DNA from 4 places in the Cupriavidus sp. 01L46 genome. Region 3 is predicted to be linked to each of the others. Evidence: predicted binding sites of a transcription regulator. Region 3 holds the regulator's gene; each other region holds the start of a gene.
What was found. The regulator sigma-54, encoded in region 3, starts transcription at its own class of promoters, with help from an activator protein. The targets are predictions, from matches to a motif close to TGGCANGNAANCTGCTTT.
Positions count from the first base shown of each region.

Region 1: atzF (allophanate hydrolase) is a predicted target of sigma-54. The motif match lies at 1,995-2,012, and genes of this name have one in related genera.
Region 2: AC1DS3_RS12930 (TorF family putative porin) is a predicted target of sigma-54. The motif match lies at 2,274-2,291, and genes of this name have one in related genera.
Region 4: urtA (urea ABC transporter substrate-binding protein) is a predicted target of sigma-54. The motif match lies at 3,131-3,148, and genes of this name have one in related genera.

Region 1 is NZ_JBFTSF010000174.1:2,291-7,354, forward strand. Features, by position in the region: gene AC1DS3_RS25310 (tripartite tricarboxylate transporter substrate binding protein) at 1-512, opposite strand, end outside; gene AC1DS3_RS25315 (LysR substrate-binding domain-containing protein) at 659-1,645, shown strand; gene atzF (allophanate hydrolase) at 2,057-3,910, shown strand; gene uca (urea carboxylase) at 3,924-5,064, shown strand, end outside.
Region 2 is NZ_JBFTSF010000059.1:16,605-20,949, reverse strand. Features, by position in the region: gene AC1DS3_RS12940 (ammonium transporter) at 1-950, opposite strand, end outside; gene AC1DS3_RS12935 (P-II family nitrogen regulator) at 982-1,320, opposite strand; gene AC1DS3_RS12930 (TorF family putative porin) at 1,386-2,195, opposite strand; gene AC1DS3_RS12925 (accessory factor UbiK family protein) at 2,574-2,837, shown strand; gene AC1DS3_RS12920 (YifB family Mg chelatase-like AAA ATPase) at 2,966-4,345, shown strand, end outside.
Region 3 is NZ_JBFTSF010000045.1:35,581-41,741, reverse strand. Features, by position in the region: gene AC1DS3_RS10815 (monovalent cation:proton antiporter family protein) at 1-669, opposite strand, end outside; gene AC1DS3_RS10810 (KpsF/GutQ family sugar-phosphate isomerase) at 821-1,804, shown strand; gene lptC (LPS export ABC transporter periplasmic protein LptC) at 1,820-2,446, shown strand; gene lptA (lipopolysaccharide transport periplasmic protein LptA) at 2,501-3,145, shown strand; gene lptB (LPS export ABC transporter ATP-binding protein) at 3,170-3,955, shown strand; gene AC1DS3_RS10790 (RNA polymerase factor sigma-54) at 4,091-5,566, shown strand; gene hpf (ribosome hibernation-promoting factor, HPF/YfiA family) at 5,616-5,966, shown strand.
Region 4 is NZ_JBFTSF010000158.1:3,076-8,838, reverse strand. Features, by position in the region: gene AC1DS3_RS24255 (MFS transporter) at 1-426, opposite strand, end outside; gene AC1DS3_RS24250 (alpha/beta fold hydrolase) at 436-1,272, opposite strand; gene AC1DS3_RS24245 (flavin-containing monooxygenase) at 1,368-2,855, opposite strand; gene urtA (urea ABC transporter substrate-binding protein) at 3,204-4,469, shown strand; gene urtB (urea ABC transporter permease subunit UrtB) at 4,662-5,763, shown strand, end outside.

The DNA of each region.
Region 1 (5,064 bases), on a different contig from region 3:
GCATAGGTGAGCTTGCCGGGATGCGCCTTGGCTTCCGCCACGACGTCCTTGAGCGACTTGAAGCGCGAGTTCGCCGGCACTGCGATGCCGAAGGTCTGGCCGGAGGTGCGCGCCAGGTAGGTCAGCTCGCTGCGCGGGTCCAGCTGCAGCATGCCTAGCTGCGAGAAGCGCGTCACCGAGATCGGCACCTGGCCGATGGTGTAGCCGTCCGGCTTGGCGCGGGCCAGTGCCTTGGTGCCGATCATGCCCGATGCGCCGGCGCGGTTTTCCACCACGATGGATTGCTTGAGTACGCCGGACGCCACCTGGCACAGCGCGCGCATGGACTGGTCGGCGGTGCCGCCGACGGGCCACGGGCAAATGAAGGTGATGGGCCGGTCCGGATAGCCGGCGGCACGTGCGAGGCCCGGCAGCAACAGGCCGGCACTACCAGCCGTCGCAGCCGTGGCGGCAGCGGCGCCGCTGATGAGCAGTCGGCGCCGCCCGTGGTTGATGCCGTGGGGTGCGGTCATGTGTCGTCCTCGCAGGGTGTCGTTATTGGAGTCATGGGCTGGTGGCAATGTCCACCGGTCAGGCTGGATTGTGGCAAAGCCGTTCATAACAATCCAATCAATCATCGGAATGGCTTCATAACCTTAAAGTTAAGTAGAATCGCGCCATGCCCCAGATCGACCGCGCCCTGCGCTCCAATATCAAGCTGCGCCACCTGCAACTGGTGGTGGCGCTGGACGAGTTTCGCCATCTCGGCCACACCGCCGAGTTCCTCTCCGTCAGCCAGCCAGCCGTCTCCAAGATGCTCACCGAGGTGGAGAAGACGCTGGGCCTGACGCTCTTCACGCGTTCCACGCGCGGCACCGAGCCCACGCCGGCGGGCGCGTCGCTGGTGCGTTTTGCCCGCTCGGTGCTGGCGCAATACGAGCGCACGCGCGACGAGATCGCTGCGGAGGCCAGCGGCGCCGCCGGGCGCACCCGGGTGGGATCGATGGGCGCGGCCCTGCCGGTGCTGCTGGCGCAAGCCGTGGGCCTGCTCAAGCAGCGCTCGGCCCAGGCCACCGTGCTGGTGGAGGAGGGCGACCTGCCCCACCTGCTGCCCAAGCTGCGCATCAGCGAACTGGACCTGATCGTGGGGCGGCTGGAGCCTGGCTACGCCGCACCGGACCTCATTACCGAGCCGCTCTATAACGAGCCGATGGTAGCGGTGGTGCGCAGCGGCCACGCGCTGGCAAGCCAGCGTGCACCGGGCTGGGCGGACCTGGCCGGCATGCCTTGCGTGGTACCGCCGCCATGGGCCTCGCTACGGGTCAAGATCGAGCAGGAGTTCTACCGCCACGGCCTGCAGCCGCCAACCGACCTGATCGAGTCGTCGTCCTACCTTGCCATCACCACCTTCGTCTCCCAGCTAGATGCCGTGGGCTTCCTGGCCAGGTCGGTGGGGCAGCAGTTCGAGCGGGAAGGCCGCTTCCATGTCCTGCCGATGGACGTTGCGCTGGAGCTGCCGCCGGTGGGCGTGATCACACTGCGCGAGGGGCGGCCCACGCCCAGCAGCATCCAGCTGGTCGAATGCCTGCGCGCGGCGGCGGGGCAATTGGCCACGCCGCCGGGTGGCGCGAAAAAGCCGGCGCGCGCGCCGCGGCGCGCGAATTAGCCAGCCCGCCGCGATCAGCGCGGCGTGGCTAGCAGGGACTTCGCCAGAGCATGAAACGCCGGGATCGTCGTCGCGTCGTGCCGAGCTCGGCGTGGAAGCCGGCGCGGCGGCGAATGTCAGCGTTGGCGTGAGCTACCGTGGGCAACTGGCCTCGCAGGTGCGGCTCTAAGGCGCCGGGACGACGCACCACATTGCGGCGTCGTCCTGCCAGCTGGCACTGATATAGTACGCACCCGCGCCGCCCCATGGTGCGGCGCGGGTGCGTGCCGCGCATGTGCCTTCGGCCCGCGAGTGCGCCCTGATCCCGATTCCCTCGACATGTAAGAAGAATCTATTTTTTTGTCTTACATGGCATGTCTCCTGCTTTGTTGGTCTGCAACGCCTTCATGTATACAACGCGGGATACAAGCGATGACCAGCAAGACGCCTCTGCGCCGATCCGCCGCCAGCCTCGGCAGTTGCCGAACGCTGCCTGAGTGGCAACAGCTCTACAGAACGCAAGGCGCCTCGCCCGCGGACGCGCTGGCGCCGTTCCTGGCGCTGGACGCAGCGGACCCGGCGTGGATCGCGCGCCTGGATGCGGCGCGGTTGCAGGCCCAGCTGGCTGCGCTGGCGGCGCGCGTTGAAGAAGCGGGCGGCAAGCTCGATGGGTTTCCCCTCTACGGCGTGCCGTTCGTGGTGAAAGACAACATCGACGTGGCGGGGTGGCCCACCACGGCGGCGTGTCCCGCGTTTGCGTATGTGGCCGAGCGCGATGCCGGCGCGGTGGCGCGGCTGCGCGCGGCCGGGGCCATCGTGGTGGCCAAGGCTAACCTGGACCAGTTCGCCACCGGCCTGGTGGGCGTGCGTTCGCCTTACGGCGCGGTGCCTAACAGCTTCGATGCGGCATATGTCAGCGGCGGCTCCAGTTCGGGCTCGGCGTCTTCGGTGGCGCGCGGCTGGGTGCCGTTCTCACTCGGGACCGATACGGCGGGCTCGGGGCGCATTCCCGCGGCATTCAACAATATCGTGGGCCTCAAGCCCACCCGGGGCTGGCTCTCCAGCGCCGGCGTGGTGCCGGCTTGCCGCACGCTGGACTGCGTCTCCGTGTTTGCGCTGACGGTCGAGGATGCCGCGCTGGTGGCGGAGATCGCCGGCGGCTTCGACCACGACGATCCTTACTCGCGCACCTATCCGCAGTGCGCGCCTGCCGCGCTGGCGCCATCGCCCGTGCTGGGCATTCCCGATGAGCTGGTGTTCTTTGGCGATACGCAGGCGCAGGCCAGTTTCAAGCAAGCGCAGGCGGACTTGCAGGCCATGGGCGCCAAGCTGGTGCCGATTGATTTTTCGCCATTCGCCGAGCTGGCCGCGCTGCTCTACCAGGGGCCATGGGTGGCCGAACGCTTCCTGGCGGTGGGCCAGCTTCACGCCAGCCAGCCGGAAGCCATCGATCCGGTCGTTCGCGTCATCGTCGAGGAAGCGGGCCGCTATAGCGCGATGGACGCGTTTGGCGCCGAGTACCAGCGCGCGGCGCTGACCCGTGCTATCCACCAGGCGCTGGCAAATGTCGATGCGCTGGTGGTGCCGAGCGCGCCGTCGATCTATACGCTGGCCGCCGTGCAAGACGATCCGATCGGCCTGAACGCGCGGCTTGGCACCTATACCAACTTCACCAACCTGGCCGACCTGTCGGCGCTGGCGCTGCCGGCCGGTGCGCGCGAGGATGGCCTGCCTGCGGGCATCACGCTGATTGCCCCGGCCTGGTCGGACCGCGCGCTGGCCCGTCTTGGCCGGCAGTGGCAGGCGGCGCAAGCGTTGCCGCTGGGCGCCACCGGGCGGGCTTGTCCCGTTGGCGCACCGCGCGCCACGCCGGTCACGCCGGGGTCGGTGCGGCTGGCCGTGGTCGGCGCCCACCTTAGCGGCATGCCGCTTAACCATCAACTGCTCACGCGCCACGCGGCCTTTGTGGAGGCTTGCCGCACGGCGCCGTGCTACCGGCTTTATGCGCTGGCGGACTCGATCCCGCCCAAGCCCGGGCTGGTGCATATCGGCAAGGGGCAGGGCGCGCCGATCGAAGTCGAGCTCTGGGATGTGCCACTGGCCAGCTTTGGCGCCTTCGTCGCGGAGATTCCCGCGCCCCTTGGCATCGGCAAGCTGCTGCTGGAAGACGGCCGCCAGATCACCGGGTTCATCTGCGAACCCCGGGGCCTGGAAGGCGCCCGCGATATCACGGCATTTGGCGGCTGGCGCGCTTATCTCGCCAGTGCAAACGCCAGCGCGAACTGATCCGGGAGCGCCGATGTTCCACACCGTACTGATCGCCAATCGTGGCGAGATCGCCGTGCGCGCCATTCGCACCTTGCGTGCCCTGGGGATCAAGAGCGTGGCCGTGTATTCGGATGCCGATCGCAATGCCGCGCATGCCCGGCTGGCCGATGTGGCCGTGCCGCTGGGTGGCGAGCGTGCGGCGGATAGCTACCTGGTGGCCGAGCGCGTGTTGCAAGCTGCGTTGGACACCGGTGCGCAAGCCGTGTTTCCGGGCTACGGCTTTCTGTCGGAGAGCGCGGAGTTTGCCGAGGCCTGCGAGGCGGCGGGACTGGTTTTCATTGGCCCGACGCCGCACCAGCTCCGCGAGTTCGGGCTCAAGCACCGGGCGCGCGAGCTGGCGGCCGAAGCAGGGGTGCCGATGACGCCCGGCACCGGCCTGCTCTCCAGCGTGGAAGAGGCCCTGCGGGAGGCCGCGCGCATCGGCTATCCCGTCATGCTAAAGAGCACGGCCGGCGGGGGCGGCATCGGCCTGTCGCGTTGCGCTGATGACGCCGAGCTGAGCGCGGCCTTTGACAGCGTGCAACGGCTGGGCGAGCAGTTCTTCAAGGATGGCGGCGCCTTTATCGAGCGCTGCCTGGACCGCGCGCGGCATATCGAGGTGCAGATCTTTGGCGATGGCGCGGGCCGCGTGGTGGCGCTGGGCGAGCGGGATTGCTCCACGCAGCGCCGCAACCAGAAGGTGGTGGAGGAAACCCCGGCGCCGCACTTGAGCGAGGCCACGCGCCACGCGCTGCACCAGGCCGCGATCCAGCTGGGCGAATCGGTGCGCTACCGGTCTGCCGGCACGGTGGAGTTCATCTACGACGTGGAGCGGGAGGATTTCTACTTCCTGGAGGTCAATACCCGGCTGCAGGTGGAACATCCCGTGACCGAGCTGGTCACCGGGCTGGACCTGGTCGCCTGCATGCTGAAGGTGGCCGCGGGCGATGCGCTGGACTGGGATGCCATCTCCCGCCCGCCCCAGGGCACGGCCATGGAGGTGCGGCTCTATGCGGAGGATCCGCTCAAGCAGTTCCAGCCCTCGCCGGGCACGCTGACCGAGGTGGCGTTTCCGGACGGCGTGCGCGTCGACGGCTGGGTCGAGGCTGGCACGGAGGTGTCCGCCTTTTACG
Region 2 (4,345 bases), on a different contig from region 3:
GCGTTGAAGCCGAACCAGCCGAACCACAGCAGCGAGGCGCCCACCATGGTGAAGGTCAGGCTGTGCGGACGCAGGGCCTCACGGCCAAAGCCGATCCGCTTGCCGAACATGAAGGCACCCACCAGGCCAGCCACGGCTGCGTTGATGTGCACCACCGTGCCGCCAGCGAAGTCGAGCGCGCCCTTCTGGAACAGCCAGCCGCCCTTGGCCGTGGCTGCCGCGCCGGCTGCCGCGTCGGTGTACAGGTCAGGACCAGGCCAGAACCAGACCATGTGGGCCATCGGGATGTACGAGAAGGTGAACCACAGCACCACGAAGACCAGCACCGCCGAAAACTTGGCGCGTTCGGCGAAAGCGCCGATGATCAGGCCGCAGGTAATGGCTGCGAAGGCGCACTGGAAGGCGAAGTAAGCCAGTTCCGGCACCACCACGCCCTTGGAGAAGGTGGCAGCCACGGCATCGACATTGAGCCCCTTCATGAAGAGCCGGTCGGTGCCGCCAAAGAAGGCGTTACCCTCGGTGAAGGCGAAGCTGTAGCCGTAGATGGCCCACAGCAGCGACACCAGCGAGAAGATCACCAGGCACTGCATCAGCACCGACAGCATGTTCTTCGAGCGGACCAGGCCGCCGTAGAACAGCGCCAGGCCAGGCAGCGTCATCAGGATCACGAAGGCGGTGGAAACCAGCAGCCAGGCGGTATCGCCCTTGTTGGGCACCGGTGCGGGCGCTGCGGCAGGGGCGGCGTTCTCCGCAGGCGCAGCTGCCGCTGCCGCGGGAGCGGAGGCAGTTGCAGGCGCGGCAGTTGCAGGTGCGGTGGTGGCCGCCGGCGCGGAGGCTTCGGCCGCAGGCTTGTCCTGCGCCACGGCGTGGGTGGACAGGCCGATGCCGGCCGTGCCCAGGGCCAGCGCCATGGCGCCGGTTGTCAGGATGCGCTTGAACCAGGATTTCATTGTGATTAACCTCTTGTCGTTGGGCTGTGCGTCACAGCGCATCGCCGCCGGTTTCGCCGGTGCGGATGCGGATGACCTGCTCGATCGGTGCGACAAAGATCTTGCCGTCGCCAATCTTGCCGGTGCGCGCCGATTTCTCGATCGCCTCGATGGCCCGGTCGACCACGTCGTCCGGGACGGCCACTTCGATCTTCACCTTGGGCAGGAAATCCACGATGTACTCCGCGCCCCGGTACAGCTCGGTATGGCCCTTCTGGCGGCCGAAGCCCTTGACTTCAGTCACGGTGATGCCGGACACGCCCACGTCCGAGAGCGCTTCGCGCACCTCGTCGAGCTTGAACGGCTTGATGACGGCGATGATCAGTTTCATCCGATTTCTCCTCTGAGCGGGACGGCCCGGCCTCGCGTCCGGCGTCCGCTCAACCTGATGCGTGTTTAGAAAGTCTTGGTGATCGAAGCCCAGGCTGTGGCCTTGCCGACGTAGCGGCCCGGTACATTGGTATAGGCCGATTTGTGCGCATTGGTGTCGATATAAGCGATCGCCAGTGCGAAGCCCTTGCCCAGGTCCTTGGTCAGCCCGAGCTTCCAGTCGGTGTAGGAGGCACTGTTCACGTGCTTCACGTTCTGGTAGCCGACGTGGGCATTGAGCGTCAGGTCCCAGAAGTTCAGCGGCACATTGGCCGACAGGTCGGCGTAGTAGCTGTACTTGCTGTCAGCGAAGCCGAACAGGTTGGTCAGCGCCTGCGAGTACTTGAAGAACACCGGGCCAGCGCCAGCGCCGACATACAGTTCCGTGGTGTACGGGCGGGTGAAGCCGTTCGGGTAATCGCCCGGGTAGTAGTACTGCAGCACGCCTGCGTCATAGTTCCACTCGAGGCCGGCCAGCGTCACCGTGTTCTTGAAGCCGCCGTAGAAGTCCATCTCGATCGGTGCCGAGACTTTCGAATTGCTGTCGCCGAGCCAGCTGATGCTCGAGTTCCAGTTYCCSACATAGAAGCCGCTCGAATGCGAGTAGTCGAACCCGCCCTGGATCGCCGGGCGGCGGTTGGTCTGCATCAAGCCGCGATAGCGATACTCACTGGCCAAGGTCACGTTGGCGGTGAAGGTGTGCGGCGAAGCCTCGGCGGCGGCGGCGGCGTCGGTAGGTGCACCGCCCTCCTGCGCATTGCTTTGGGCGAAGGCGGCGGGGGCGAGKCCGCAAAGCACAACTGCACTGGCGCTGACTGCAAGGYCCAACTTCTTCATGGGTGTGTTCTCCTTTTCCTCTGGCTCGGTACTCGTGTGTTTGAAAGTAGTTTGTAGAACGAGGCTCCTGTCACCATTACTGCAACTGCCGTGCCAGGAAGGAACCGTGGCGTGAGAGCGTCATTTTGTGCGCAAAAAGACATCGAATTGGACCAGGCCGACTGCCTCCCAGCGAACTGACTGACGTTAAAAGGTGTTACCAGCCCGCGCTGGCGCTTTCCCGGGGACGCTTGAAGCGCGATAATCGGCCCATGCCGGCGGCAAGTGCCGTGCACGCACCGCGTTTGCCCACACCCCGTTTCGGTGCACCGCGATGCAGCATGCCGAATCCCGCCCACCCAGTTATCCGCACCAAGGCGGTGCAACAGGAGAACCAGTATGAAACCCACCGATCTCTTCAACGATTTCCAGGCCAAGATCAGCGAAGCCCTGCGCAATTCGCCGGCCAAGGACATCGAAAAAAACGTCCGCAGCATGATGACGCAGGGGTTTTCCAAGCTCGACCTGGTCACCCGCGAGGAATTCGACGTCCAGTCGCAGGTGCTAGCGCGCACCCGCGCGCGCCTGGAGGAACTGGAAGCCCGTGTGCAGGCGCTGGAAAGCCGCTCGGCAGGCGGCTCCGACGCGCCTGTTTCGGGTTGAAACCGTTGCCGGGTCCCGTGTTTGCCCCGGGGGGCCGATGACCCGGGCGCAGCCCTCGACCGCCAGAATGGCCGCCGTACTCCGGCGGCCATTTTCGTTAACACTTCCTTGATGCTTTTTGGAGTGAGATGAGCCTCGCCCTCCTGCGTAGCCGGGCGCTGACCGGACTCGAGGCACCGCTGGTGTCGGTCGAGGTGCACCTGYCCAACGGCCTYCCCGCCTWCAATATCGTCGGGCTGGCCGATACCGAAGTGCGCGAGAGCCGCGAGCGGGTGCGCGCGGCGATCCTCAACAGCCGGCTGGAATTTCCCAGCCGGCGCATTACGGTGAATCTGGCGCCGGCCGACCTGCCCAAGGAAAGCGGGCGCTTCGACCTGCCGATCGCGCTCGGCATCCTGGCCGCAAGCGGGCAAGTCCCGCTGGATGGCCTGGATGCCAGCGAGTTCGCCGGCGAGCTGTCGCTGTCCGGCGAATTGCGCCCGGTGCGCGGGGCACTGGCCATGGCCATGGGCCTGGGGCGCGACAACGCGGCACGGCAAGCCGCTGGCGAAGGCCCGGCGCGCAGCTTCGTGGTCGCGGCGGCAAACGCGCCCGAGGCGGCCCTGATCGACGGCGTCACGGTATATGCGGCGCACTCCCTGCTGGAAGTCTGCGCTCACCTTGGCCCCCTGCCGGCGGACCGCCTGGCGCGTGCGGAGCCGCTGGTCGAGATCGCCGGAGGCGACCCGGCCGGCCCGGACATGCGTGACGTGCGGGGCCAGACGCAAGCGCGCCGCGCCATGGAGATCGCGGCGGCGGGCCAGCATTCGGCACTGCTGGTCGGTCCGCCCGGCACCGGCAAGTCCATGCTGGCGCAGCGCTTTGCCAGCCTGCTGCCCCCCATGACCCTGGACGAAGCGCTGGAATCCGCCGCGGTGCAGAGCCTGACCGCCGCCGGCTTCCATCCCGCCCGCTGGCGTGAGCGGCCCTACCGCTCGCCGCATCACACTGCGTCGGCAGCGGCGCTGGTGGGCGGCGGCAGCAATCCCCGGCCGGGCGAAATCTCGCTGGCCCACCAAGGTGTGTTGTTCCTGGACGAGTTGCCTGAATTTGACCGCAAGGTGCTGGAAGTCCTGCGCGAACCCCTGGAATCGGGCCGCGTCACCATCTCGCGCGCCATGCGGCAGGCCGACTTCCCGGCGCGCTTCCAGTTCATTGCCGCGATGAACCCCTGTCCTTGCGGCTATCAGGGACACCCTTCCCGTCCTTGCCGTTGCACGCCTGACCAGGTGCTGCGCTACCAGTCCAGGCTGTCGGGACCGTTGCTCGACCGGATCGACCTACAGGTGGAAGTGCCGGCGCAGGATCATCAGGAAATGCTCGACGGCCCGCCCGGAGAGCCCAGCGCCGACGTGCGCCAGCGCGTGCTGGCCGCCCGGGCCGTGCAGCAGGCCCGCCAGGGCAAGCCCAACGCCGCCCTGTCCGGTCGCGAGATCGACGAACATTGCCCGCTCGCGCCCGAGGCGCAG
Region 3 (6,161 bases):
GAGCATGAACAGTTCTTGCGAGCGGCGCGCCGCCACGATGTGGAACCAGCGGCTCATGAGACGCTGGCCGACGAAAAAGATCAGGCTCAGGGCCACCACGATCTTCACCGTGGCCAGGCCCAGCGCCATCATCAGGTCGCCCGGATCGCGCGAGAGCGCCGGGATCACGATCAGCAGCGGCACCACGGCCAGGTCCTGGAACAGCAGGATGCTGATGATGTTGCGCCCGTGCTCGCTCTCCAGCTCCAGGCGCTCCGACAGCATCTTGGACACGATGGCGGTGGATGACATGGCCAGCGCGCCGCCCAGCGCCACCGAGGCCTGCCAGGACAGCGGAAACAGCCAGTTGAACGCCCAGCTCGCCGGAATCACGGCCAGGAGCGACAGCACCACCTGCGAGCCGCCCAGGCCGAAGACCTGCCGCTTCATCGCCTTGAGCTTGCCCAGGCTGAACTCCAGGCCGATCGAGAACATCAAAAAGACCACGCCGAACTCGGCCAGGTATTTGGTTTGCGCGGTATCGCTGGCCAGGCCGAGCGCGTGCGGCCCGATCAGGATGCCCACGACCAGGTACCCCAGCATCGGCGGCAACTGCAACATGCGAAACGCGACCACGCCAAACACGGCGGCGGCCAGCAGGACAAGGGTAAGGTCCAGCGGAGAGTGCATCGACAGGGTCAGGGTACGCCGCGCCGGGCACCGGGCCGGCCCGGTGCGGGCGGCCCTGCCGGCGGATTACGGCAAGCGCGATGGCCGCTCCGGCCGCCCGATCCCAGGAACAGCCCAAGCGCCATCGCATTCGTTGGTATACTTCGTCGCCATGATAGCTAATTTCAATGCGGATCGAGCACTTAGGCTCGCTCGCGAAACCCTCCAGATCGAAGCCGACGCCGTCGCTGCCCTCGCAGGCCGCCTGGACGACGGATTTGCGCAGGCTGTGCAACTGACGCTCAATTGCAGCGGGCGCGTCGTCGTGTCCGGCATCGGCAAGTCGGGCCACATCGGCCGCAAGGTCGCGGCCACGCTGGCCTCGACCGGCACGCCCGCGTTTTTCGTGCATCCGGCCGAAGCCAGCCACGGCGACCTGGGCATGGTCACGCGCGACGATGTGCTGATCGCCTTTTCCAATTCCGGAGAGACCGCCGAGTTGCTTTCGATCGTCCCGATCGTCAAGCGCATCGGCGCCAAGCTCATCTCCGTGACTGGCAACCCCGCCTCCACGCTGGCCAAGCTGGCCGACGCGCACCTCAATGCCGGGGTGGAAAAAGAAGCCTGCCCGCTCAACCTGGCGCCGACCGCCAGCACCACCGCCGCACTGGCGATGGGCGACGCGCTCGCGGTGGCGGTGCTGGATGCCCGCGGCTTCGGCGAGGAAGACTTTGCCCGCTCGCATCCGGGCGGCGCGCTCGGGCGCAAGCTGCTGACCCACGTGCGCGACGTCATGCGCAGCGGCAACGCGGTGCCCAAGGTGCGCGAGAGCACGCCGCTGGCACAGGCCCTGATGGAAATCACCCGCAAAGGCATGGCAATGACCGCGGTGGTGGACCCGGACGACCGCCTGATCGGCGTCTTCACCGATGGCGACCTGCGCCGCCTGCTCGAAACCCCGCGTGACTGGAAGACCGTACCCATCAGCGAGGTCATGCACCGCACACCGCATACCGTCGGGCCGGACCAGCTGGCCGTGGAAGCCGTGCAGGTGATGGAGGCGAACCGCATCAACCAGATGCTGGTGGTCGACGCGGAGCGGCGCCTGGTCGGCGCGCTCCACATCCACGACCTGACCCGCGCCAAGGTCATCTGAGGCCAGCCCATGCCCATGCGGGAAATCCTGTCCTCCCTGAGCCGGCTTGCCATGCGAGCCCTGCCCCTGCTGCTGATGGCACTGGTGGCGGGCAGCACCTTCTGGCTGGTGCAGGTCAACTCCCCGAAAGAAGCGGACACCGGGACGGTAGGCAAGAAGCATGAACCGGATTACTACATGATCCGTTTTTCCGCGACCGAGCTTGCCGAGGACGGCAACACCAAGCTGCGCTTCACCGGCGACAAGATGATCCACTTCGAGGACGACCAGACCTACGAAGTGACGCGCCCGGCCATGCGCTCCTACGAAATCGACCGTCCGCCCGTCACCGGCCACTCCGATCGCGGCACAATGAACGCGGAAGGCTCGGTCATCGACCTGTTCGGCAATGCCTTCATCGTGCGTGCCCAGGGCCCCGAGCCTGCCAAGGACCCACAGATGACGGCCGCCTCGGAGTATTTCCAGGTGCTGGTGAACGATGACATCGTCAAGACCGACAAGGCTGTCAAGCTGACCCGCGGCCCGTCGGTGATGACCGCCAACGGCCTGGTCTTCAACAATGTCACTCGCGAAGTACAATTGCTGGGTAACGTACGCGGCACCATCATCACGGGGCCGCCGCCGGCAAGTCCCGCGAAGTAGCCCTGAAGCCGCCCGCGGGCACCAGCCGCCCGCGTCAACCGCCATCACGCCAACATGAATCCATTCCCGACGACTTCGTCCTGTCTGCGCCGCAGCACGGCCGCTTTGCTGACGCTGGCCGCCGTCCTTGGCCTCACGCTGGCCGCGCCCGCCAGCGCCGAAAAGGCCGACCGCGAAAAGCCGCTGGTCCTGGAGGCCGACAATGCCAGCTACGATGACGTCAAGCAGGTCTATGTACTGACCGGCAACGTGGTGCTGACCAAAGGCACCATGGTGCTCAAATCCGACGCGGCCGAAGTCCGTACCGATCCCGAGGGCTACCAGTACGCGGTCGCGACCTCTAAGGGCGGCAAGCAAGCCTATATCCGCCAGAAGCGCGACAACGTCGACGAGTACATCGACGGCTGGGGCGACCGCATCGAATATGACGGCAAGCAGGAGTTGTCCAAGCTGATCGGGCGCGCCCGCATGGCTCGCCTGGCCGGCGCCAAGCTGGTCGACGAGATCCGCGGCGCGGTGATCACCTATGACAGCCGCAACGAGTTCTACACGGCCAGCGGCGGCGCCGAGAACGCGACCGCGGGCAGCCCGTCGGGCCGCGTGCGCGCCGTGCTGTCGCCGCGCCAGGAGCAGCCCGCCAGCGGTGCCGCAGCCAACCCGCTGCCGCTCAAGCCGGCCACGGCTCCCGTCAACCCCTGACCCACGGATTCTGACTTCACCTTCATGACCGCTACCCAAACCGCACCGTCCCAGCCCGCCACCCTGAAGGACAGCAGCACGCTGGTCGTGCGCCACCTGAAGAAGCGCTACGGCTCGCGCACCGTGGTCAAGGACGTGTCGCTCGACGTGAAGAGCGGCGAGGTGGTCGGCTTGCTGGGCCCCAACGGCGCGGGCAAGACCACGTCGTTCTACATGATCGTGGGGCTGGTGGCGCTGGACGAGGGCGATATCGTGCTCGACGACAAGCACATCAGCGGCCTGGCCATCCATGAGCGAGCGCGCATGGGCCTGTCCTACCTGCCGCAGGAAGCCTCGGTGTTCCGCAAGCTCAATGTGCAGGAGAACATCCGCGCGGTGCTGGAGCTGCAGCTCAACGATGGCAAACCCCTGGGCAAGGCCGAGATCGAGCGCCGGCTGGACACCCTGCTGGATGACCTGCAGATTGCCCACCTGCGCGACAACCCGGCGCTATCGCTGTCCGGCGGCGAGCGCCGCCGCGTGGAAATCGCCCGCGCGCTGGCCTCCGCGCCGCGCTTCATCCTGCTCGACGAGCCCTTCGCCGGTGTCGACCCGATCGCGGTAGGCGAAATCCAGCGCATCGTCAGCTTCCTCAAGGCACGCAATATCGGCGTGCTGATCACCGACCACAACGTGCGCGAGACGCTGGGCATCTGCGACCACGCCTACATCATCAGCGAAGGCGCGGTGCTGGCGTCCGGGCAGCCTGAGGACATCATCGCCAACGAGTCGGTGCGCAAGGTCTACCTGGGCGAGAACTTCCGCATGTAAGGGCGCGTGGCGCCTGCCGCGCATCGGCCCCCGGGCGGCTTCGGTGTCGCCTTTTATCCTTCAAACGATCATAGCGACACCAGCGATAGCAATTTCCGTTCCATCAGTACGGAAGTTGAGCATAAAATAGGTCGCATGAAACCGTCGCTACAGCTCCGCCTCTCGCAGCATCTCGCGCTTACGCCGCAACTCCAGCAGTCGATCCGGCTGCTGCAACTGTCCACGCTTGAACTGCAGCAGGAAGTGGAACAGGCGCTGACCGAGAACCCCTTGCTCGAGCGTGAGAACGACTGGCTGGACAGCCCGTTGCGCGTGTCTTCGGACGGCTCGGTGAACCTGCAGAGCGCGCCCGCGCCGGCGCCCGCCGATGGCCAGGGCACCAGCGAGAACCGCCCGGATGGCGCCCCCGAAGCCGACGACAGCTACTCCGACAGCAACGAGGATTACGGCAGCGACTGGAGCCTGGACGACTTCGCCCGCCGCCCGCAAGGCGAAGACGACGAAAAGACCCCGATGCAGCTGCGCGACGCCGAGCCCACGCTGCGTGAACACCTCATGGAACAGCTGGCGCCGCTCAAGATTTCCCTGCGCGACAAGGGGCTGGCTATCTTTCTGGTCGAATCCCTGGACGATGATGGCTACCTGAGCACGACGCTCGAGGAAATCTGCAGCGAGCTGCCGGAGGAGCTCGAGTTCGAGGTCGACGAGATCCAGGCTGTGCTCACGCTGCTGCAGAGCTTCGATCCGCCGGGCGTCGGGGCACGCAACGCCGCCGAGTGCCTGGCGCTGCAATTGCGCAGGCTCAAGCATCCGCAGCGCGAACTGGCGCTGAGCATCGTCACCAACCACCTCGAGCTGCTGGCGGTGCGCGATTACACGCGCCTTAAAAAGGCGCTGCAAGTGGACGAGCCGGAACTCAAGGCCGCCCATGAACTGATCCGCTCGCTCGCGCCCTATCCCGGCCATGCCTACAGCCGGCCAGAAGCGGATTTCGTGGTGCCCGATGTTTTTGTTCGAAAGTTGAGCGGCGGATGGATCGCCCACCTAAACCCGGATGTGATGCCGCGGCTACGCATCAACGACATGTACGCGCAGATTTTGCGCGGTGCAAAAGGCGATGCAGGCGCGGCCGGATTGCAGCAAAAGCTGCAGGAAGCACGCTGGTTGATCAAGAATATCCAGCAAAGGTTCGACACGATATTGCGCGTCGCACAAGCCATTGTCGAACGTCAAAAGAACTTCTTCACCCACGGTGAAATTGCGATGCGCCCCTTGGTTTTGCGGGAGATTGCCGATACACTGGGTTTACACGAGTCCACCATCTCTCGGGTGACTACCAATAAATACATGGCAACGCCGATGGGGACTTTCGAGCTGAAGTATTTTTTCGGCTCTCACGTATCCACAGAAACCGGCGGCGCGGCCTCATCAACGGCAATCCGTGCGTTGATCAAGCAATTGATAGGAGCCGAAGACGCTAGGAACCCCTTGTCCGACAGCCGGATTGCCGAATTGCTCGGCGAGCAAGGCTTTGTGGTAGCACGGCGTACCGTTGCCAAATACCGCGAAGCGCTCAAGATTCCCGCGGTCAATCTCCGTAAGACTTTGTAGCCGAGCTGCATCGCCTGCCTGATGCAGCTCTTTCAGAAGGAGAAACGCTATGAACTTCAAGATCAGTGGACACCACTTGGACATCACGCCCCCTCTGCGTGAGTACGTGGAAACGAAACTGGAGCGTATCGTCAGGCATTTCGATCAAGTCATTGGCGTAAGTGTGCTGCTCTCTGTCGACAATACAAAAGAAAAGGACCGGCGGCAGTACGCGGAAATCAATCTACATCTCAAGGGCAAGGACATCTTTGTCGAAGCGCATCATGAAGACCTGTATGCCGCTATCGACGCACTGGTCGACAAGCTCGACCGGCAGGTGATTCGCCACAAGGATCGCGTGCAGAGCCACGACCGTGAAGCGGTCAAGTATCAGATGGCCGCATCGCAGATGCAGCAATGACCGTGCCTGACGGCCCACATACCGGGCCGTCGGTGTCAGTCCCTTGAAAAATGGAATCAAGCCGCGCCCAGAGCGCGGCTTTTTCATTGCGGCCTACCCAATCGGGGCACACAGGGGATTCCGCAACGCATATGTACCGGTGTATGCTGTGCAATACATAGTTGACTGGCCTAGCCATTCCGGTGCATGCAGCAC
Region 4 (5,763 bases), on a different contig from region 3:
CATCGCCACCGGCAGGTTGCGCTTGTGGTCCGGAAACCATTTGAATAGCGCGTGCACGGAGATCGGGAAGGCCGGCCCTTCGGCCGCGCCAAGCAGCATGCGGCACACTAGGATGGTCATGGCCGATCCCGCCAGCGCCAGCGGGACCTGCAGCACGGCCCACGACAAGCCCATCGCCAGCAGCAGCCAGCGCGCGGCCACGCGATTGGACAGAAAGCCGACCAGCACGGTGGATAGCGAGAACAGCCAGAAGAAGCTGCTGGCGATCAGGCCGAACTCGGCCGGCGGCAGCTTCAGGTCTGCCATCAGCGGCACGGCGACCATGCCCAGCACGATCTTGTCGAGGAAGTTGATCAGCGAAAGCCAGGTCAGCATCGAGGCCATGGCCCAGGCGCTGCGTGGCTGGTAGGAGGCAAGTGGTTTCATCGGTCGGCCTTAGGATCGGTTCAACGTGTTGGCTTGGCGCTCGTTTGTCGTGGTGGTCGCTGAATCCAGGTGCTGCTCGATCAGTGCGAGCAGGCGCTCGGGCTGTTCCAGCATCACCAGGTGCCCGCTGTCGATCTCCGCGTAGCTGGCGCCGCTGATCGCCGCGGCGAGCGCGCGGCAATGCGCCGGCGGCACCATCTGGTCGTGGCGCATGCCGATCACGAGCGTGGCGGCGCGGATGCGGGGCAACAGCGGCGTGACGTCGATGACGGCGTCGAGCCCGGCCTGGCGGTCGCTGCCGGGCGCCAGGCCCGCGCCGAAGCGCCGCAGCATGCCCTCGACGGTGGCGTCGTCCATGCACGCGATGAAGCCCTCCGATACGCCATTGAGCAGGAGCATGCGCGCCAGTTGATGGCGGTCCGAGCGCGCCAGCGATTGCCACAGCCTAAATAGCAGGCGCATGCGGCTATCGGTCCGCGCCCAGGCGCCGAACAAGACCAGGCGCCGCACGCGCTCAGGCATCAGCGCGGCCGCGGCGGCGGCCACCACGCCGCCTAGCGAATAACCGACCAGGTCCACGGGCAGGTCGCCCGCCAGCGCCATGCAGTCGCGCACCTGTCCGACCAGCGCATCGAGCGTCAGCGGCGCGCCGTCGTCACGGGTTTCGCCAGAGCCCGCAAGGTCCAGCGCCAGGCAGCGCCTGCGCAGCGCGAGCCCGGGCAGCAGGGCGGCCCAGTTGGTTTCCGCGCTGGAACTGGTGCCGTGTACGAGAAGAGTCGGCCGTCCGGTGCCGGCCTCGATCAGGCTGGTTCGGATAGGCTCCGACGCGATTTCCAGGCGTTGCATGTCGAACTCCCTTGGGTTCTTTTGACGGGCTGCGTACGGTGGATGTCAACGCAATCGATGTCGTTGATGTGGCAGGCGCCGGCGGCCGGGCGATGCTAGGGCCGCTCGCCGGCATGGCGCAGCATGAAGTGCCCCCAGTCCGGCTTGCGCGTCTTCCACCAATAGGCCGTGGCATGGCTCGACCAGTTGTTGATGACCCTGCCGCTGGCCGACTTGTACCAACTGCTGCACGAGCCTGCCCACGCGGTCTGGCCGATGGCCGCCTGCAACGCCTGGTTGAAGCGCGTCACCACCTCCGGGCGCACCTCTATCGAGGCGAAGCGCGCCGCGCGGCAGGCCTGGATGCACTGCAGGACATAGCGCGCCTGGCACTCGAGCATGAAAATGATGGAGTTATGGCCCAGGTTGGTATTGGGGCCGTACAGCACGAACAGGTTGGGAAATCCAGGCGCCGTCATGCCGAGATACGCCTCCGGACCCTCGCGCCACTGATCGGCCAGGGTGCGGCCGTGGCGGCCGGTGATGCGGATCGGCGCGAGGAAGGAGCGGGCGTCGAAGCCGGTGGCGAAGACGATGGCGTCGGCCCGATGCCTGGTGCCGTCGGCGGTGACCACGGCGTCGGCTTCGACGCGCTCGATGCGGGCGGTCTCGACATGGACGTTCGGCCGCTTGAGCGCCTGGTAGAAATCGTCGGAGATCAGGATGCGCTTGCAGCCGATRGGGTAGTCGGGCGTGAGCTTGGCGCGCAGCACCGGGTCGGGAATCATGTGCGCGAGGTAGCGGCGCGCCAGCGTTTCCAGTTCCCGGTTGCGGCCGCTGTCCCGCTGCATGCGCCCGAAGCGCAGTTCACGCTGCAGGTAGAGGTGCCAGCGATGCAGCCGGGCCGTCCACGGGTGGCGTTCGAAGCGCGCTTGTTGTCCGGACGTATAGGCCTCGCCATTGCGCGGCAGCACCCAGTTGGCACTGCGCTGGAATACCGTCAGCTTGCCCGCTTCCGGCGCGATGCGCGGGATGAACTGCAGCGCGCTGGCGCCATTGCCGATCACCGCGACCTGCTTGCCGCGCAGATCGGCGTCATGCCGCCAGCGCGCGGAATGGAAGGCCGTGCCGGCAAAGCGGTCCAGCCCTGCAATGTCTGGCGCCAGCGGGCGGTTGAGCTGTCCGGTGCCGCTGACGAGGATGCGCGCGGCGATGGTGTCGCCGTTGCTGGTGCTCACCCGCCACAGGCAGGCGGCGGCGTCGTAGCGCGCCTCGGTGACCTCCGTGCCGAAACGGATATGCCCGAGCAGCCCGAAGCGCTCGGCGCAGTGCTGCAGGTAGCGATGGATCTCCGGCTGGGGCGAGTATGCGCTGGACCAGTCCGGCTTGGGCGCGAACGAAAAACTATAAAGATGGGAGGGAATGTCGCAGCCGCAACCCGGGTAGGTGTTGTCCCGCCAGGTGCCGCCCACCGTGCCGGCCTTCTCCAGCACGACAAAGTCATGGATGCCGGCTTGCTTGAGCTTGATGCCCATGCACATGCCGGCCACGCCGGCGCCGAGGATGACGATCTGGTCCGCGTCGGGCGTCGTTGACGCTTTCAATGGGCTGTCTCCGTCGTGCTTTTTTATGGGTAGTCGCGGCGCGTGCGGCGACGCCGTGGCCCGCAATCGAGAGGCCACCTTAGAGCCGATTGCGGATTCGGGCAAGTCACGGCGCAACATGCGTGCCGCCATGTGCCCCAATCTGAATCAGCCGGCGGCGGCGCACAGGCTTGGTGCGTGACGCTTGCGCACTATCGTGGTGCGATGGGCGGSCGGGCGGCCTCTGGAGGCACGCCAGGCCGTGTACACAGTCTTGTATACAAGCTTGTATGCCATGGCATGCTAGTTGCAGAAGAGATACCCGGGGTGCGTTGTTCCTTTATCCAACACGACAATCTGGGAGCTGCAATGAAAAGACGTGACATGCTGAAGCTGTCGGCGGTAGCCGCCGCGGCCTTGTTTGCAACGGCAGGCGTGAGCCCGCTGGCATTGGCGCAGTCCAAGGAACCGATCAAGATCGGTATCCTGCATTCGCTGTCCGGCACCATGGCCATTTCCGAGACTTCGCTCAAGGACGTGGCGCTGATGACCATCGACGAGATCAACAAGAGCGGCGGCGTGCTTGGCCGCAAGCTTGAGCCGGTCGTGGTCGATCCCGCTTCCAACTGGCCGCTGTTCGCCGAGAAGGCGCGCCAGCTGATCACCAAGGACAAGGTTGCCGTCACGTTCMGCTGCTGGACCTCGGTCTCGCGCAAGTCGGTGCTGCCTGTTTATGAAGAGCTGAATTCGCTGCTGTTCTATCCGGTGCAGTACGAAGGCGAGGAGATGTCCAAGAACGTCTTCTACACCGGCGCGGCGCCCAACCAGCAGGCCATTCCCGCGGTGGAATACCTGATGAGCAAGGAAGGCGGCGGCGCCAAGCGCTTCTTCCTGCTTGGCACCGACTACGTCTACCCGCGCACCACCAACAAGATCCTGCGTGCCTTCCTGAAGAGCAAGGGCGTGGCMGACAAGGATATCGAAGAGGTCTACACGCCGTTRGGCCACAGCGATTARCAYACCATRGTCGCCAACATCAAYAAGTTCTCGCAAGGCGGCAAGACSGCSGTSATCTCCACCATCAACGGTGACTCCAACGTGCCCTTCTACAAGGAGCTGGGCAACGCCGGCCTGAAGGCCAAGGACGTGCCGGTCGTGGCGTTCTCGGTGGGCGAGGAAGAACTGCGCGGCATCGACACCAAGCCGCTGGTGGGCCACCTGGCCGCATGGAACTACTTCATGTCGGTCAAGAACCCTGAAAACGAAGCCTTCAAGAAGCAATGGGCGGCGTGGGTCAAGGCGAACAACCTGCCGGGCGGCGACAAGCGCGTGACCAACGACCCGATGGAAGCCACCTATGTGGGCATCCATATGTGGGCACAAGCTGTCAAGAAGGCCGGTACGACCGATCCCGACAAGGTGCGTGCCGCGATGTATGGCCAGACCTTCAAGGCGCCGGACGGCTTCACCCTGACCATGGGCGAGAACCATCACCTGTACAAGCCGGTGATGATCGGCGAGATCAAGGGCGATGGCCAGTTCACGGTCGTGTGGAAGACGCCCAAGGCCGTGCGTGCGCAGCCGTGGAGCCCGTTCATCGCGGGTAACGAAGGCAAGCCGGACAAGGTGATGTAAGCAGGGCGCCCGCTTGGCGCTCTCCTGCTCTCCCGCTTGCCTCGTGGCTGGTGAGGGAGGGGAGGGAGAGGAGGGCGCCAGGCAGTGTCTTTGCCTCCTCGCATGCTGTCCGCCGCTTCGGTGCGGTGGCGGCAAATCGTCACGCCGATCAAGGTGACGCGCGTGCTTCGCCGCGCGCGACTCGCAAACCTTATGCACCGACCCTTATCGTTCTCTCTCGCTTCACGTTTGCGCGCCATGCTGGCCGCGCTGCTCCTGCTGGCCGCGTGCCCGCTGTGGGCCGCGCCGCTCACGCAGGCCGACCTGAAGCCACTGGCCGAAGACGACTTCGACGCCAAGACCGCCGCGATCACCGCACTGACCAAGGCGCCGGTGGCGCAGGCCGGCCCCATCCTCAAGGCCTTGCAGGACGATACGCTGCAATATGCGCCGGGCGTCGGCATGGTGCGCCAGGACGGCGACAAGCTGGTGGACGCGATCAGCGGCACGCCGGTCACGGTCAAGCCCGACGCGCTCGAAGCGCTCACCCTGAACAACAGCCTGCGCGCGATGGTGGACAGCGCCGCCAGCAGCACGCTGCTGCAATCGCCCGATGCGGCGGTGCGCACGCAGGCCGTCAATACGCTGCTGGACCAGCCGGGCAGCGCATCGCGCCCGGTGGTGGAGGCCGCGCGCAAGGCCGAGGCCGATGCCGGCCTGCGCGCCAAGCTCGATGTGATCTGGGCCAATATCGTGCTGGCCGAGGGCAACCGCGACGATCGCCTCGAAGCCATCCGCATCCTCGGCCGCGACAGCAATCCGCAGAGCCGCCAAAAGCTGCAGCCGCTGCTGGAAAAGGACGCCGCCGGCAAATTTCGCGAGCCCGACGCCGAACTGCGCGGCGCCGCGCAGCAGGCGCTCGATGCCTTGCGCGGCGACCAGCGCCGCGCCGAGCTGATCGGCAACCTCTTCGCCGGCCTGAGCCTGGGCAGCGTGCTGCTGCTCGCCGCACTGGGGCTGGCCATCACTTACGGGCTGATCGGCGTCATCAACATGGCGCACGGCGAATTCCTGATGATCGGCGCGTACGCCACGTACATGGTGCAGGGTGTGTTCCGCGCGCACTTTGCCAGCGCGTTCGACTGGTACCTGCTGTTTGCGCTGCCCGCATCGTTCCTCGCCTCCGCCGTGGTCGGCTTCGTGCTGGAGCGGCTGGTGCTGCGCCATCTCTACGGCCGCCCGCTGGAAACGCTGCTGGCCACCTTCGGCGTGAGCCTGCTGCTGATGCAGGCGGTGCGCACGCTGTTTGGCGCGC